Regions from separate parts of the Paenibacillus sp. LRG-1 genome, predicted to be linked through region 4. Evidence: riboswitches for the same ligand, from Rfam matches in the RefSeq annotation. Region 4 holds a riboswitch; each other region holds the start of a gene.

Region 1 (4,439 bases), 1.5 Mb from region 4:
GATAGAAAAATAAGAAACAATACCATCATGGAGCTAAAAATAATCCAGCCCTGCTTACGATTACGGGCAAACAATCCAAAGGTATACGGCAACGAAGCTGGCATTACCCACATTGCCAAAATTTCCAGCACGTTCGTCCAAGGACTTGGATTTTCAAAAGGATGCGCAGAGTTAGCTCCCGCATAACCGCCTCCATTCGTCCCCAAATGCTTGATGGACTCCAGAGAAGCAATGGGCCCCATAGAAATCTGCTGCTGTGTTCCGCTCAGCGTCGTAAGATCCGCCGTAGGCTGTAGCGTCTGTGGTACCTTCAATCCAACCAGCACCAGCGTAAGCACAAAGGCCAGCGGCAGGAAAATCCTTATAATGGCTTTAATAAAATCTTGAAAGAAATTGCCCATCCCTTCACCGCGCCGCGTCAATCCTCTCATAAAAGCCGCAGCAACCGCAAAACCGGAAGCAGCCGAAGTGAACATCATCATCGTGACGAACGCCATCTGTGTCAGATACGTAAGCCCGCTTTCTCCGCTATAATGTTGGAGATTCGTATTCGTCATAAAGCTGATTACCGTATTAAAAGCTAGTGATGCTTCCATATTACTGTTTCCAGCCGGATTACCGGGAAGCATTCCCTGTAAACGCAACAGCAAGTAGCTGATCGCCACAAGCACGACATTCGTTGCAATGAAACTCATAACATACGTAGTCCAACGCATGCTCTCCAGCTTCTTCAATCCTACTATCTTATAAATCAGCTTTTCTGTTCCGCCAAAAATCCGATCCGTCCGATTGGGTTCATTCGAGAATACATGATACATATAGGTGCCCACTGGCTTTACCAAGAGCAGCAATATGACGATCACAATTCCAATTTGAAGCAGCTCCATCCTTTATTCCTCCTTCAAAATGCTCCTGCGTTTGGAACAACAGACCTGCTTCCAGAGCACCAAACGTGTGCACACGTTTGCGAAAACCTGCTACCTATGATGCTTAATATTCAGATCTGTTGTTCCCGCCCGCTCTATCCCCTATAGCTGATTAGAACTTTTCAGGGTTCAGGAGTGCGTAGATTAAATACATAAACACAATAGCCGTAAGTCCAAGTATAACGATCATCCTCTTCGTCCTCCTTTAGAGGTCTGCGCATCACACCAGCGTACAAACAGCAGTATCACTCCATAACTCACAGCCATGACGAGCAGCATGTATATATCCATCATGTTTATACCCTCCGTATCGGTCCTCAGATCGCCATTCTTATTTGATCATAAAATCATAAAACAACTATGTTATAAGTGCTTATCCGTTCAGCAGAAAACCCACCTCTCCGTTCAATGTGTAGATCACATGATCCGCTCCCAATCCCCGATAAATTCCTTGTGGATTACAGCCGTGCGTAATAACATAGATCGATTCCGATGTTAGCGGCCGACATATTTGCAGGAAACGGCACGTCAGATTCAAGCTGTTCTCGAACAAATACACACTACCAATTTCTTTTTTTGGAAAATTCCATTTTCCCGCTTGCATGGTATTGATGCGGACAATGTGCTCCACACCCATTTTTTTGAGCTGTCGTTCCTCCTGGGCGCTATTCGTGAGAACTGCAAACGCCAATTTTTTGAAAATAAGCAATTTCACAAAACTTCTGCCCGCTTCATTCGGTGCAGTGACAATAATTAACCGACCTTCCATCAGTAGCTCCTCTCCCGGTATAAAAAGACAACAAAAAGAAGCCGAAGGAAAAAGGCTTTCCTCCGGCTTCTTACATATCCATGATAAAATAAACCATGGCTGCACACGGCGGTTTGTTGCCTCTCCCTGTACGCTTACGAGGTTAGCTGTCGGATTCGGACGTGAGAGTCGCCCTATTTCTGGCACTTGACCGGAAAATTCACCCCATGAGACACACGGCTTCCGAAGCCGTACAATCTCGATTGGTTCCCCCGCTTTTGCAACTGCAAAATTCAGCGCTATAGACATTTCGTTGTTGCTTCATTCAAGTTAATTTGAAATTACGTCTTGAATCATACACCCGCGCATGGAAGACTGTAAAGCTCAACTGCGGGGTTATAAATCGGCCTTTAGAGCCTAGGATATTAATAATAGCGCTTACAATGCAACTATGCTTCTCACAGCTCCTTCAATCTCTGTTTTTCATCCCTTTTCGAAAATGACAAGCATGTCAATATTGGCGTAGGGTAGAGCGTTTTTGGCCTTTTTTTGTAAAAAGAGAAGAAAATACGCTATATGTACCAGCTAAACACCGATTGAACCCGCTTTTATAAGAAGAAACACCTTAATTCGCTCCATTTGCGGTGCGATTTACTGTTTTGAACAAAATACGATTTTACAGCGGCTAAAGGCTTGATACAGCTTTTCAAAACTTGCAACCTCGCTTTTAATTGCTTACAATTTAATTGCTGAATATTGAATAAGGAGAGATACTATGACCGTTTATGAATATGATGCGCACACCCTGCAAGGGAAACAAATTCCGTTATCCACATATGAAGGGAACGTTCTGCTTATCGTGAACACTGCCAGCAAATGTGGGTTAACCCCCCAATACAAAGCGCTACAAGAGCTATATGACCAGTACCATGAACAGGGGCTCGAAATTTTGGGATTTCCCAGCAACCAATTTGCCAAACAAGAGCCAGGTTCCAGCGAGGAGATTTCCGAGTTTTGCCAGATCAATTATGGTGTTACCTTTCCGATGTTCGCCAAGACAGATGTCAATGGCGATCAAGCGCACCCCTTATTTCGTTACCTGACCCAAACTGCTCCGGGGGTATTAGGGTCCAAAGCGATCAAATGGAATTTTACTAAATTCTTAATTACACGAGAAGGTAACGTATTTAAGCGCTATGCACCGCAAACCACTCCAGATAAGCTGGCGGGAGATATAGAGAAGCTTTTGCAGCAAAACTGACATCCTTCTTTATCACAGTTAATAAATGACCTATTGTCTACCGTTGCTTCTGTGGCTAAAGGATATAACGAAAAATGCTTAACAAAAAAAGCATCCCTTCACGTAAACCGTGTCAGGATGCTTTTTTAACTGAGTCTTGCATATAATGCGGTCGAGAGGACTCGAACCTCCACGGGCGTACGCCCACTACCCCCTCAAGATAGCGTGTCTGCCATTCCACCACGACCGCAAATCATAATGTAATGAGGCAACAGATTTATTATACTCTCTCATCAACTATTTGTAAACAAAAATATAATAATTATTTTATATGTTATTTTAACTAACATGTATGAGCGATAAGAATATTTGATTTGACACAAAAGCTATTTAAATGTAAATATATATTACATATATTTCGAATATTTTTCGTTATCCCCAAGTAAAAAGTAAAATAACATAACATGACATAAGGATTCACTTCGAGGAGGCGAACCACCTTGCATAAAGGCAACCGCTTGCTGAACTATGCATTATTGTTGGACCCTTCCCTACCTGTTGGTGGCTTTACCCGTTTTAACGGACTGGAGAAACTATCGCGTAACGGACATTTGAACAGTCTACAAGACCTGGAACATTACATGCTGGATGATTTGTATCCTCAATTTACAACCGTTGACGGCATGGCTATCAAAAGTCTGTATGTCGCCATCCAGCAGAATGACAGTTGGCGGATCGCCCTCATTGATAAGATGCTGCATACCCAACGTCCCTCCTGGCAGCATGTGAAGGAGTTTCGTCTATCCGGTCAGCGTCTGCTCAAGCTCGCTAAGGCTCTTTATCCTTGGCTTGAATTTGACCAGTTGGAATCTATACTCATTCAATACAATGCGATTGGCACACTCGCTACCGTTCACACCTGGATTAACTTCCTCCTCGGAAACGATGTAGAACAGACCGTTCACGGCTATCTTAGCGCAGCGGTGTCCTTCTGTGTGGAAGATGCCTTCAAACTACTCAATCCTCCTTATGAGGAAAAGAACCCTCTTATGGAGCGTATGACAAGCGAGCTCCTCTCTGCCTGGAAGAAGCTTAACCAACCTGAGCCAACTGCATCTCAGCGTCGCTTTCTTCACAGACATTGGTCCAGCTCCTACATCACTCTACCTCTTTATATGAGCCATAATAACCAATTGGATGAACCTAGACTGTTTTCCTCCTCAGGTCTATTCAAACGCCTTCCAGCATCCCCCTGATGCGTCGTTTCGCCAATGTGGTCACAACACCAAAAACACTCTGTCCCTTTCCTCAGGTGGCAGAGTGTTTTTTATCCACATATAATCGCAATTCACACCATTAGCAGACTCTAGACGGATTATCAGAACCACCTAGCACTTAATTAAGTAATTAATTCAACAAAATGACGCATTTACGATTGTAAAAACACGTATAAAAGTGTATCATAGTGTTAGATGGTTAATTCTAACATGTTTACTGATGATTATTATAACACACCAATTATTCC
Region 2 (4,439 bases), 2.8 Mb from region 4:
TCTTCCCATGCTCAATGCATACGGAACGGAAGCAAAGCCACAGAAAAAACTTGTAGTGGGCATGAGTGCCGACTTTCCGCCGTATGAGTTTCATAAAGTCATTAACGGTAAGGATACCATTGTTGGGTTCGATGTGGATATCGCCAAGGAAATCGCCAAAGATTTGGATGCGGAGATGGTCCCTGAAGACATGAGTTTTGACTCTTTGCTGCCTGCTCTGCAAAGTGGTCGTGTAGACTTGGTACTGTCCGGTATGACACCAACGGATGAACGCAGAAAGAGTATTGATTTTTCGGATGTATACTATCGCTCCAAGCAAGTCATCATGGTACGCCCGGAGGATAAAGACAAATATCCGACGATGGATGCTTTGAAAGGCGAGAAGATCGGCGCACAAAAGGGAAGTATTCAGGAAGAAATTGCTCAAAAAGTGCCCAATGCCTCTGTAACTTCACTGGACAAAATATCTGACCTGGTACTCCAGCTGCGGACCCAGCGTGTGAACGCTGTCGTGATCGAAGATACGGTTGCTAAAGGATACACGTTAGACGGTACCGTAACCCTTGCCAAGGCTGTGCCTGAGGATGCAGGAGCAGAAACAGCTGTAGGTATCCGTAAAGGGAATGCAGAATTGCTTGCTTCTGTAAATAAAACGTTGGCTCGCCTGAAAGCAGACGGTTCGATTGAGAAGTTTTCCACGGAAGCGAGTGCACTTTCTGCGGATCGTCAGGTTTCTTCTAATAACATTGTAGATATTTTTTGGAAATACCGCAGTTTATACGCTACGGGTATCGGCTACACTCTGTTGCTGTCTGCACTCGGAGTACTGTTCGGATTCATCATTGGTCTAATCGTATCCTTGCTGCGGATGAGTGGTATACGCATCATTGAGTGGTTAGGTACCACTTATGTGGAGATCCTGCGTGGCACACCTATGCTGGTGCAACTCATGATCATTCACTACGGGGTTGCTTTGACGCTGGGTGTCAATTTTACTCCACTCCAGTCTGGTATAATCACATTGTCTCTGAATAGCTCGGCATATCTGGCTGAAATTTTCCGTGCAGGTATCCAGGCAGTAGACCGTGGACAGATGGAGGCTGCCCGTTCATTGGGTATGGGACGAGGTAAAGCTATGCGTCATGTCATTTTGCCGCAAGCGTTTAAATCTATTTTGCCTGCTATCGGTAATGAGTTTATTACGATCATTAAAGAATCATCCATTATTTCGACCATTGGGATGGTGGATATTATGTATCAGGCCCAGGTCATTAAGAACATTACCTACGAAGGATTAAGTCCGTTCGTAATCGCAGCCGCTATTTATTTTGTAATGACATTCAGCTTGTCTAAGCTGCTGGGTTTATGGGAAAGGAAGTTGAGAGCCAGTGATCACCGTTAAACAACTGCGTAAATCGTTCGGCAAGAATGAGATTTTAAAAGGCATTGATATAGATATCGCCAAAGGTGAAGTCGTCGTCATCATCGGTCCCAGCGGTTCGGGGAAGAGTACGTTTTTGCGTTGCATGAATCTGCTAGAACAGCCTACGAACGGGGAGATTTTGTTTGAGGGCGAGCCGATTACAGCTCGTGGTCATAATATTAATGTAACCCGGGAGAAGATGGGGATGGTGTTTCAGCATTTTAATCTGTTCCCGCATAAAACAGTGTTGCAGAACCTGACGCTTGCACCAACGCAGGTTAGAAGACAGTCAGGGAAGGAAGCGGAAAAAATTGCGCTAGAACTCCTGCGTACCGTAGGGCTTGAGGATAAGAAGAATACCTATCCGAACCAGCTATCCGGTGGTCAGAAGCAACGTATTGCGATTGCGCGTGCTTTGGCCATGCAGCCGCACGTAATGCTGTTCGATGAGCCGACTTCTGCATTGGACCCTGAAATGGTTGGAGAGGTTCTGGATGTAATGAAGAAGCTCGCCGAAGGCGGCATGACCATGGTAATCGTGACGCATGAAATGGGCTTTGCCCGCGAGGTAGGCGATAGAATTATCTTTATGGATAACGGTCAAATTGTAGAGCAAGGTACACCAGAGCAGGTATTTGGTACTCCAAGCCATGATCGCACCCGTGATTTTCTTGCCAAAGTATTGTAAGAAAGTGCTGATATGAGCTATAAAAAAGCCCTCCGTTTGACGGAGGGCTTTTTCTTTTTTTGTCACCATTTCACCATATTTTCGTAACAAATATCGATTTCTTGGTGACAAAATTGTAACGAGTATAGTATCATGTTCAAGGTTCCCAACATTTTCATGCGGATAAGGTTACAAAATTGTGATATTATGCAGTAAGCCAAAACTTACCGGGACAGCATGCGGTTATGACAAACGCTGAATGCTGGGCCCAAACTATGGGAAGTGCGGGGGACGTAACAACGGCAGTCTTTCCGATACGTCATAAGACGATATGGAATATGCCTAGGGGTGAATTGCACAAGCATAGGGCTTCTCCTGAGTCCGAATCCGACAGCTAACTTCGCAGGCATAACAGAGGAGGTACATATCTTTGAAACATCTAAAACATATTGGAAAAACCATGAAATTTGCGGTGCTTGCCGCAGCCATTGCAGGGCTGGCACAGACAGCTGGAGTAGCGGATGCTGCTTCGCTTCATACTGCCAAAGATGGCGATACCTTCTTTTTGCTTGCTCAACGTTATGGAGTATCAGTGGACGAGCTGACGAAGGCGAACCCAAACATTGCCTCTAACAATATATATGCAGGTCTGCAAATTAAGGTACCTGGTGAAAAAAGTGTGAATGCAGCTTCGGATTCGAAGCCGCAGCTTCTTACGGAGAAAGCACCAGCGAATGAGGGGCCAACGATTGAAGCGTGGGGCAAAACATTTAACTATAGCAAAATAGTTGACGTTAAGGCTACTGCGTATTCTGCCGCAGCCGATGAGAATGGTAAATGGGGAGCAGTGGACTACTACGGCAATCCGCTTAAACTAGGTACAATTGCGGTAGACCCGAACGTCATTCCGATGGGCACGAAAGTGCTGGTTACAGGCTATTCCCACCCAGGTTTGCCGGATCATTCTTTTGTAGCTGTCGCTCGCGATCAGGGCAGCGCCATTACAGGAAAACGGATTGATATCTTTATTCCTGGCAACAAATCATTTGTGAACGACTTTGGATTTCAAAATGTGAAGCTGTACGTTATTGATAAATAGCATTATACGTATATACGGTTTAATTAAACATAATATATATTATGTAAACTTAATGCCTGTATCCTACCGCATATAACTAGGTCAGACTCTTATCAGGTCCTATCCATAAAAAAGGCTGTCTTGACGAGCAGAAAACTTCTGCTGGTAAGACAGCCTTTTTACGTTGCTTTAGCTTGTAGCTCAATCATAAACATATGGTTATTTCTGTTCCGATGTGTGGAGTAGCCGGGGGACTGTCACAAATTTGTAGCCCTTAGCTTTTAGAGAGTGAATTAGACCCGGCAGAGCTTGGACAGTGCCTTGCAAGTTGGAACTTTGACCTCCACCTGCGTGCATTAAAATAATAGAGCCAGGCCCAGTAGCTGGGATCACATTGCGCTGAATTTGTGTTTTACTTAGTCCCTTCCAGTCGAGAGAGTCTACATTCCAATTGACAATCATGTAGCCATGACGACGTGCCCACTGGATTTGAGGCTCCGTGATTTCACCGTAGGGTGGACGAATCAACTTGGGGCGAAAACCTGCGCTGGCTTGTAAAATACGTTCTGTTTTTGTAATCTGGTTGCGAAAGCGTTCTGGTGTGGCCTTCCTAAAATCCGGATGAGTATAGGAATGGTTTCCTATAGCATGGCCTTCACGGATAATACGGCGTATGATCCCAGGATGCTTTTCCGCACGGTGACCGACGATGAAAAATGTAGCTTTGATGCCGTTGGCGTGTAATACGTCCAAAACCTGCGGCGTATACCTAGAATCGGGCACATCATCAAAGGTTAGGGCAATTTGGCGGGTGTGTGGGCCGCACATTTTAAAAATGTCCGCATGTTTTTTTCGCAGCATTGCTAATGTAGGAGTTGCTCGATCTGTGCTCTGTTGTACAGAAGAAGCAACAGCTGCTTCCTTGGGATGGGGCGTTCCGATGTTGGGAGGCGCATCCGCGTGAACGGGTAAACTTGAAAATGCTAGTAACAGTGCCAAGCCTGGCAACACTCCCCTGTACGGCATATGTATCCCCCCTTTCCGTGCAGTGATACCTAGTGGTGCTCTCGACTATTATGTACCTGTCCTATTAAAAATATGCTGGTTACCAAGTTCGGCTCATAAACGACTGGAAAGAAGTCCACGATGAAACGATTATCAATGAAGATGATGGAGCTAAACGTACATATTCTCTTAAACATGACCGAAAACAGGAGCATTTTCGCAAGTTTTAGCCTTACAACGAATTCGGTATACCGTGACAGCTGGTG
Region 3 (4,439 bases), 110 kb from region 4:
CTTCCATGGAAACCACCTTTATGAAGGAATCCGGTGGAAAGCTGCGCGGAGACACCATGCCCAAAGACGGCTTTGGCTCCATGACGCTGACTGAACTAAAAACAGAAGACGGTTTATCTCTCATGCACCGCATCCAATATGTGCAGCCAGATGACGGTAACGCAGGCGACCGTTCGCTCATGAAGGTGCGTCTACCCAAGCCGGTACGAGGTGGCGAAGAAATCACATTATATATGAAGTTTGAGGTAAAACTGCCCGCCATCTTCGCTCGTATGGGTGCGACAGATGATTTTGTAATGGCAGGACAGTGGTTCCCGAAGCTCAGCGTCTACGAGACTGCAGGGCAGCGTGGACGCGCCGAAGAGGGCTGGAACCTCCACCAGTATCATGGTAACTCCGAGTTTTATGCCGATTTTGGAATTTACAGCGTAAGGATTCGGGTGCCTGAAACTCATATCGTAGCAGCGACCGGATTTCCCACCCGTGGTGCCGTCCGACAGAACGGCCAAAAAATATATCAATTTTATGCCGATGATGTACACGATTTTGCCTGGTCCGCTTCACCCAACTTTGTAACCGTAGAAGAACCCTTTTCTTCTGCTGAAGTCCCTGGTGTCAAAATCAAGCTCTACCTTGACCCGTCGCACAAGGAGCTCAAAGGGCGCTATATGAGCGCAGCGAAGGCCGCTCTTTCGTACTACAGCAAATGGTACGGGCCTTATCCATATTCCACCCTATCCATCGTGGTTCCACCCAAATCAGGCAATGGAGCCGGCGGTATGGAGTATCCGACACTCATCACAGCCGCTGCTGCGGGTAATCTAAATCCTGGCTATAGTCTGGAACGAACATTAGTTCATGAGATTGGACATCAATATTTCTACGGAATGGTAGCCAATAACGAATTTGAGGAGCCGTGGCTGGATGAAGGCTTCACCTCCTATGCAGAGGAGCGGCTTATGGAGCAAGAATATGGGCTTACCCCCAACTTGCCATTACAATCGGGACAGATAGCCTCCCCACAGCCGCTAAACCGCGAGTCATGGAAGTACGGCTCGGCTGCTGAGTACGCGCAAAACGCCTACTCTCGAGGCAAGCTGGTACTACGGGGCATTGAACGTCAGGTGGGTATGAAAAAAATGGATCGGATTATGCGGACCTACGTCCAGACGTACCGATTCAAGCATCCATCCTCCCAGGATTTTCAACGTATCGTGGAGAGAGCCACCGGACGCTCATGGAGCCACTATTTTGAACAGTATGTATATGACGGCCAGATGGCGGACTTTTCGGTGGATCATATCACGAACCACAAGCTGGAGAATGGATATGAAGCAGTCGTGACGGTCAGCAAAAAAGGGGCGGATTATCCCAAGATCCCTGTCCAATTTACCTTCAAGGATGGTACCACGATATTCAAGGCTTGGGACGGCGCGGGCAAAAGCACAACTTTTCGGATCAAAAGTACTTCTCCCGTTTCCTATGTAACCCTTGATCCTCTATATACCATTGCACTGGAGAACAAGCACATTAACAATAGCCTAAAAGCCGAATTGGACGAAAAGCAACAAACCCGTTGGAATGTAAGTGTAACCAAGCTGTTAGAAACACTGCTTGGAAGTCTGTCATGGTGAGGTGTCTATAGATGCGGACTGTTATAAAAGAGGGCTGGGCGCTGGTGCGCATACGATTCTATATCGTTATCATTTTATTTCTGTATCGACTACTGTGGGGGGTGTTTCTCTATCGGCTGGTGCAGTCTGCCGTTATCCCGCTACTGCTCCGTTATCCTGATCAGGGTCAAAACGAGCTGGGACAGACCTTGTTTTGGATGGAGAGCCAGATTGCTCTGATGGACAGCCGGGAAGTACATGTGTATTTGTGGATACTACTAGGGGCGACTGTACTACGCATACTGATCACTCCCTTCATTAGAGCCGGAATATATCAAAGCCTGCATACCGATGCGACTGAACCGCAAAGCCTGTCCTTTTTCAAGGGTATGAAACGCCATGGCATGTCGTCGCTGTTGTATTACATCATCGAGTTGGGACTGCTGCTGCTTCCCGCCATTTGGGTAGTACCGAGACTCTACCCTATTGTAGCAGGAGCACTTCAATCTTCCTCTTATCTGCTGCATTTGTTGCCCTATGTCATGGGATGGATGGCATACGGATGGTTCATTCGGCAGTGCATCCTGTATATGCAACTGGGGACTGTCGGTGGTCACGCCATACTATCGTCCCTGCTCGCCTTCTTTCGCCAGCTCCTTCCAGCTGTCGGTATATCTCTTTTGCTTGGTGCTTGTGTGCTGCTGGTCTTCGGTCTATTTGGCACCGTGGCGATGATTTGGACTGGCATGCTGGCGCTCATTCTCCAGCAATCGTATCATTTTGTTACTAGTCTGGTCAGGCTGTGGCATATCAGTTCGCAGTACAGACTATGGCATACCGATATCTCCAGTAGAAGTTAAGCCCTGCCTTTATGTTTTTTACTTCATTTCCGTCTGTCGAAAAATCTTGATTCATATCCGCGCAAACGACACATAACTGAATACTGTTAACAACATCTGTTCCTTGGACATTAGGAGCAGATTTTTTTTGTAACTTTTTGCAATGAAACATTTGCCAAAGCCAGCCGTCTTTGTTACAATAATCGCAGTGAACTGATAGTAACAACTTTGTAATCTTTATTGTAACCTTTATCTCAAAAATAACGTTATTGTGAATACTGCTCTCCAAGGTGCACATCTTAAGTTAAGCCTAATTCCTGGCACCTAGGAAGCGGGGGAACCAGTTTGGGTGAATTGATCTCGCAACAGAGTGGTCATAGGGGAACCTTCTACCGAATCCTTAAGCTAACCTCGCAGGCATTGGAAGGGGTATATTTTTTTTGAAGAAGAAGCTAACGATCGCAGCTATGGGTCTTGCCATTGCCTTTACATCTTTTACATTCGGTGGCGGCAGTGCATATGCAGACTCTAAGATGGACCAGGTCATTCAAGATGCCAAAGGAACGAGCTACAGAAGCGGAGGCACTACACTCGAGGGATTCGATTGCTCCGGCTTCACAATGTATGTATTCAACAAACTGGGAATTAAACTTCCGCATCAATCCGGATCACAATTCAAAATGGGATCTTCTGTATCCCGCGATGAAATGAGACCTGGAGACCTGGTGTTCTTCAACACCACAGGAAGAGGCATTTCCCATGTAGGTATCTTCGTAGGTGAAGGGAAATTTGCCCACTCCTCGACTTCACGTGGTGTAGTAGTTAGCTCACTGAACGAAAATTATTACGCTAACCGCTATGTCGGTGCAAAAAGAATTATGAGCACAGACGCTTACCATTCTGTAGCTTCAGAAATTCCTGATGACGACAACGTAGAATAACTAACGCACAGCAAGCTAACCCTAGCCGCAATTTGATTCTGGCCGGAATCGAATTGCGGTTTTTTATGTCCACAACATCAGCAATTATTATCATTACTGACGAACTGAAGCCTCAAAAGGTTTCAATTTTAGCGAACATCGTCGGTTTTACCGTCAGCGCTGGGGGAGCATATGAGCAGTAAATCCTTCTTATTGAATGTATACCCGACTTGAGTATGAAATAAACACGCTTGCCATTCCCCTGCAACTTGTCTACAATCTGTTGTTAATGATTGAAGTACCTGTAAAAGGAGGATGAAACACATGCCGGCCTCAATATCCAACTATCGGATCGTACCGATGGACGAGCATCAAGCGGCTGCAATCTGTGAGTGGCGCTATGACCCACCTTATAATATATACGGTTGGCTCCCCTGGGAACAAATGAAGGCGCTTGAAGTCGAATTTGGAAGTCCCACGCTTCGCCAAGAGCAATATGTTGCCGTACTGGATGAAGAGAATAAGCTGACGGGATTTGCTCAATATTTTCCTATGATCGGTGTGACCCGGCTAGGTCTTGGAATGCATCCCGAAAGATGCGGACATGGCAAAGGCTCTGATTTTGTCCGTGCCATTGCAGAGGAAGCCCAACGACGCAACCCGAAGAATGAAATTGATCTAGAGGTACTCACTTGGAATGGGCGCGCTATCCGGGCTTACAAGGCGGCTGGATTTGAGCTTACAGATACCTATGAACGCCAGACTCCCGATGGCAAAAAACCGTTTTTTTGTATGGTATATCGTCCCGAGCACCAAACCCAGGTTCTATGATAAAAGCGCCTTCGGCATACAACCGCGATGTTGTATAGCGAAGGCGCTTTTATCATCATACGACAGATCATTACAAGCTCAATGACTGCTGCGCATTTTTTCAAAAGCTTCATTATATTGTTGGGCTTCCTTAATATCCACGGCCATAATACCGCCGTCGTCCCAAGAGGTCAAACGCAGAGTCACGGTCTTGTAATCAATCGTAATAAATGGATGATGATTGAATGCTTCAGATA
Region 4 (4,439 bases):
TTCTCTTTGGTGAAGAAACGGCTTTTTAAGTTATTGGAAATGGTTTTACGACGCTGGGCAAAAGCAGCATGAACCACTTCAAAAAAATGCTTCTCATCCACCACTTCCACTGGAGGGGCTTCCCGTACACGCAACCGGATGACTGCAGACTCCACATTCGGCTGGGGAATAAATACTGTATTCGGCACAATACAGACTAATTCAGGTTCGCTGTAATATTGCACCGCAATGCTCAGGCTGCCGTAATCCTTCGTTCCAGGAGACGCAGCCATACGCTCAGCCACTTCTTTTTGGATCATAACGACGATATTCTCCAAAGGGAGCTTGTCCTCCAGCAGCCTCATCAGAATCGGTGTAGTAACGTAGTACGGCAGATTAGCCACGACACTTACTTTGCTCACGTCTGCAAAATCGGTTGCGAACACCTCGCGCAAATCCAGCTTCAACACATCTCCATGACGTACCTTCACATGCTCGTAAGGGGCCAACACTTCTTCGAGAATTGGCAGTAGCCGCTGGTCAATCTCGACAGCGGTAACTGCCTTGGCCGATTGGGCTAGCTTCTCGGTCAAAGCACCAATCCCAGGACCGATCTCAAGTGCGCCCTTCGTCTCATCCAATCCGGCAGCATTTACAATCTTATTGAGAATATTCTGATCAATCAGGAAATTTTGTCCCAAACTCTTTTTGAACGAAAAACCGTGCCGTTGAATAATGTCCTTCGTACGCCGCGGTGTTGCTATATCTTGAATCCCTGTCATACGGATATCACAATCCTTCACTTTCAATTTGTGCCAGCGCCCCGGCAAATTCCTCGCGGCTGATCTGAAATACAGAGAGCCGTTTATGTAGCTGCTTTCCGTTACAATAACCAATACCCAGCACATTCCCTAAGGCCATACGGCGTGCAGCAGCATTGGGATGGGTGATGAGTCCAGCATCAATCAGGTCCGCCCACTCAATCAGCGGGTCGGCGCCTTCCACTGTCGTATGGACCCGTGCAAGAGCGTGTCTGATCGCTTCTGGTGAGGCATTCTCCACGCCAATATCTCCTTTACGCGTCGCTTCTGCCTCGGGTATAAAGGCCTGCTTGCAGCCGGGTACCTTGGAAGCGATAATCTTACGGATGCGCTCCCCTGCATGATCGGGATCGGTTAAAATGATGACCCCCCGCCGCTCCTGCGCCAATGCAATTTTACGCAGCGTCATTTTATTAATGGCTGAGCCGCCAGTTTCTATCGTATCCGCTTCAACAGCGCGGCGAATGGCCACCGTATCATCCCGGCCCTCTACCACGATCACTTCCTTGATCATTTGCGTTTCCCTCCACTGCTACACAGCAAGCTATATTTATCTTTCCCTGCTTTTGAAAACAAAATAAGAAGAGGATATCCTCTTCTTAGCATGGCATAACTATGTTATTAATACTATCGCATTGCCCTCAACATACACAACCTGTTTTAGTTGATTTCAGGCTTTATCGGTCCGATAACATAAACGGTTTTACCGTGCTTACGACCAAATTGGTTGGCTCGGCTCAAACTCTCATAATACACATCGATTTTGTGGCCTTTAATCGCGCCACCGGTATCCTCCGCACGGCGGAAGCCCACCCCTTCGATATACACCCACCAGCCGATTGGAATTACACTCGGATCGACCGCGATGGTGCGTCCTTCCGTGACACGTGCGCCGGATGCAGTACGTGTACCGATACCTGGCTCCTGTGAGGAATACGCCGTCATGGAGACATTTTGTAAAACTTTGCTATATTTAAAATTGACGCCTGCTTTACGGACAGCACTGCCCGAACTAACCGTTGTTGCCTTAACCGCATCATTGGGACCGACGGAAGCAGCCAGAACGACCGGTTTTTTCTTCGTTCCTACTGCAATGACTTTATCCACACGGTTCTGTGCAACTTCCTTGTTAACCAGCTGTTTGGATACCAACTTTCCATCATGATATACCTTTTGAACGTGCTGGACGACCACACCCGATTTGCCGCTTTGAATGACCCGATTATCGCCTTTATAAAGACTCGGATCGGCCGTTTTGATGACCTGATAAGGCACCTGTTTTTTCTGTTCGACCTGCTGTTTCTTCACACGGACGATTTTTATGTCCATGTTAGACGAAACAGAGGCATCCAACGCAGGATAAACTTTATCCGTTGATGATAATTTATAGCCCGAGGTACGAATGGCACCTTCTACTGTATTTTCTGTTGTGTACAGCTTTTTCGTCTCATTGCCTGAAGATACTTTGACTTGATTGGCACGTTTAATGACTACGCGATCGCCATCCTGTATTGCTCCATTTAGCGGCATGGAAACTGTATCATGCGGCTGAAGTGAAATGGAATGCTCGCTCAGCAAATCTTGAAGCTTGGATTCCCGGGTTTCTACCGCAGACGCCTTGCCATCGATGACAAAAAAGACTTGTTTTTTAGATTGCGTGTACATCAGAATTGAAATCATAATCGTTAGCGCGATTAGAAAAATAGCAACCAAAGCAGCCTGGCGCACATTCTCTTGCTTCCAACGCAATACGTAAGACATGCTGGATGAGCGTGACTCATGGGTATCCTTTTTTTGGAAAATGCCCATTTCCTCCGTCCTCCTTACATAGCCCGCCGTCTGGAGTAAGACATAGTTGAGATTTGACGTGACTATAACAGATTTTCTACAAGACAAGCCCAAACTGCGACTGTCCTGCACCATGTACCCGTCTTCGCGGCATGCTGTCCTCCCCTGTTTAACCACAGTATGATGACAGATTTTCTTTTATTCACAACAAAAAAAGCCAGAGAAAGAGACTAGAGAGCTCTTTCGTGGCTTCCGGCATGTGTGAATATGCGGGAAAACTCATGCACGAGATGGCTTCTCTCTTGTTACGCTTACGGGGTTAGCTGTCGGGTTCGGACGTAGAGAGTCGCCCTAGCTTGGGTCAACCGCTCATGGCGGTCGCCTTCACATTCACCCCGAAGACCCAGAAAGAAATCGAAATACGGCTCCTCCACCTGTTCAATCCCATCCGGGAAAAGAATTTAGGTCGAGCCGGCTGGCGGAAGAGACGTTCCCTTCTTGCACATACGCCGGACGTACTGTAAGCCATATCGGTTCCCCCGTTCCCTGTAAAAGGGACTCAGCGAGACTGGTTCATGAAATGACTTGTTGATGTTTACATTCAAACAACAATTCACTGAAAAGATGATATCCTGTTTCTATGCATGTTGTAAAGCAGGTTTCAAGTACATTTTTTAAAATATTCGGTTAAAATATTGTAATATTCTCGAGTTTCCTGCAACAAATTCATGATTAGCTTCGTCTATCTCTTTATTTTGATCGATTTCTTCACTTTTTCATTGAATGTCAAATCGTTCCAGGGCATTTTGGGTCGTTATTGACACTAATTCCTCCACTGTAATCCCTTTGATTTGGGCTGCAGCCTCTGCTACCAGTCTCACATGTGCAGACTCATTTCGCTTCCCACGAAACGGATGAGGCGTCAGATAGGGAGCATCAGTTTCAATGAGCAGACGGTCCAGCGGCACCTGTGCGAGCACCTCTTTTGGCTGCTTGGCATTTTTGAACGTTATTGGACCACCGAAGGAAAGGTGAAATCCCATATCCAGCACCATTTTGGCAGTTTCCCAGCTACCCGAAAAGGAGTGCATGACTCCGCCAATCTCACTCGCTTTTTCCTCGCGCAAAATCTTAACAATATCTTCATGTGCATCCCGGTTATGGATAACAATGGGCATTTTGAGCTCACGAGCCAGACCAATTTGATTTCGAAACACCCGATGCTGCACATCCTTCGGTGATGTATCCCAATAATAATCCAGACCGATCTCTCCGATGGCTACAACCTTTTTATGACTGCATAACGATGCAATCCATTCTAGATCGCCCTCCTGCATTGTAATAGCATCCTGCGGATGCCATCCAACTGCCGCATAAATAAAATCATACGTCTCGGCCAATTTCATAGTGGATGGAATGGTCTCACGATTAAATCCGATATTGATCATCCGTGTTACTCCTGATTCGACAGCACGTGCTATAACTTCTTCACGATCTTCGTCAAATTGTGGCGCATCCAAGTGAGTATGAGTGTCGAATAAATCCAAGGTTTACATCTCCTTTTTTTACTTACATTTCTATATAGTTGTCTATTCTTTGACAAAATAATTCCTTATTTCGGCAGGAAGCCTGTCTTTTACCGCGTTCAATTTATTCTGGGGAAAATACATATGATATTTTCCTCGGTGAATACCACTTATTGAGCGCACAATTTCCGAAACTTCGGATATTTCACTCACCTCGCCCTGACGTCCAAGCAGTAAAATCTGGTTGTCCGTCGAGCCACCCTGCCGAAACACATCATAAGGAAGATCTGTCGGAAAATCAATTTCAAAATCATATTCAGGGTGC

What was found. Region 4 has a riboswitch for cyclic di-AMP ahead of ACUUJN_RS00140 (resuscitation-promoting factor). Riboswitches for the same ligand answer to the same signal wherever they lie in the genome.
Region 1: linked by a shared signal. The riboswitch ahead of ACUUJN_RS06710 (hypothetical protein) and the one ahead of ACUUJN_RS00140 (resuscitation-promoting factor) in region 4 are both predicted to bind cyclic di-AMP.
Region 2: linked by a shared signal. The riboswitch ahead of ACUUJN_RS14270 (3D domain-containing protein) and the one ahead of ACUUJN_RS00140 (resuscitation-promoting factor) in region 4 are both predicted to bind cyclic di-AMP.
Region 3: linked by a shared signal. The riboswitch ahead of ACUUJN_RS00540 (C40 family peptidase) and the one ahead of ACUUJN_RS00140 (resuscitation-promoting factor) in region 4 are both predicted to bind cyclic di-AMP.

What each region holds. Positions count from the first base shown of each region.
Region 1 is NZ_CM170126.1:1,529,813-1,534,251, reverse strand. Features, by position in the region: gene kdpA (potassium-transporting ATPase subunit KdpA) at 1-887, opposite strand, end outside; gene ACUUJN_RS06715 (potassium-transporting ATPase subunit F) at 1,039-1,116, opposite strand; gene ACUUJN_RS06710 (hypothetical protein) at 1,300-1,695, opposite strand; cyclic di-AMP (ydaO/yuaA leader) riboswitch at 1,811-1,983, opposite strand; gene ACUUJN_RS06705 (glutathione peroxidase) at 2,450-2,935, shown strand; tRNA gene ACUUJN_RS06700 (tRNA-Leu) at 3,082-3,164, opposite strand; gene ACUUJN_RS06695 (urease accessory protein UreF) at 3,433-4,170, shown strand.
Region 2 is NZ_CM170126.1:3,268,769-3,273,207, reverse strand. Features, by position in the region: gene ACUUJN_RS14280 (ABC transporter substrate-binding protein/permease) at 1-1,402, shown strand, start outside; gene ACUUJN_RS14275 (amino acid ABC transporter ATP-binding protein) at 1,389-2,111, shown strand; cyclic di-AMP (ydaO/yuaA leader) riboswitch at 2,346-2,514, shown strand; gene ACUUJN_RS14270 (3D domain-containing protein) at 2,521-3,189, shown strand; gene ACUUJN_RS14265 (polysaccharide deacetylase family protein) at 3,388-4,194, opposite strand.
Region 3 is NZ_CM170126.1:134,453-138,891, reverse strand. Features, by position in the region: gene ACUUJN_RS00550 (M1 family metallopeptidase) at 1-1,634, shown strand, start outside; gene ACUUJN_RS00545 (hypothetical protein) at 1,646-2,473, shown strand; cyclic di-AMP (ydaO/yuaA leader) riboswitch at 2,750-2,887, shown strand; gene ACUUJN_RS00540 (C40 family peptidase) at 2,893-3,393, shown strand; gene ACUUJN_RS00535 (GNAT family N-acetyltransferase) at 3,697-4,203, shown strand; gene ACUUJN_RS00530 (4a-hydroxytetrahydrobiopterin dehydratase) at 4,282-4,439, opposite strand, start outside.
Region 4 is NZ_CM170126.1:28,750-33,188, reverse strand. Features, by position in the region: gene rsmA (16S rRNA (adenine(1518)-N(6)/adenine(1519)-N(6))-dimethyltransferase RsmA) at 1-761, opposite strand, end outside; gene rnmV (ribonuclease M5) at 769-1,314, opposite strand; gene ACUUJN_RS00140 (resuscitation-promoting factor) at 1,461-2,609, opposite strand; cyclic di-AMP (ydaO/yuaA leader) riboswitch at 2,881-3,163, opposite strand; gene ACUUJN_RS00135 (TatD family hydrolase) at 3,365-4,135, opposite strand; gene ACUUJN_RS00130 (HD domain-containing protein) at 4,178-4,439, opposite strand, start outside.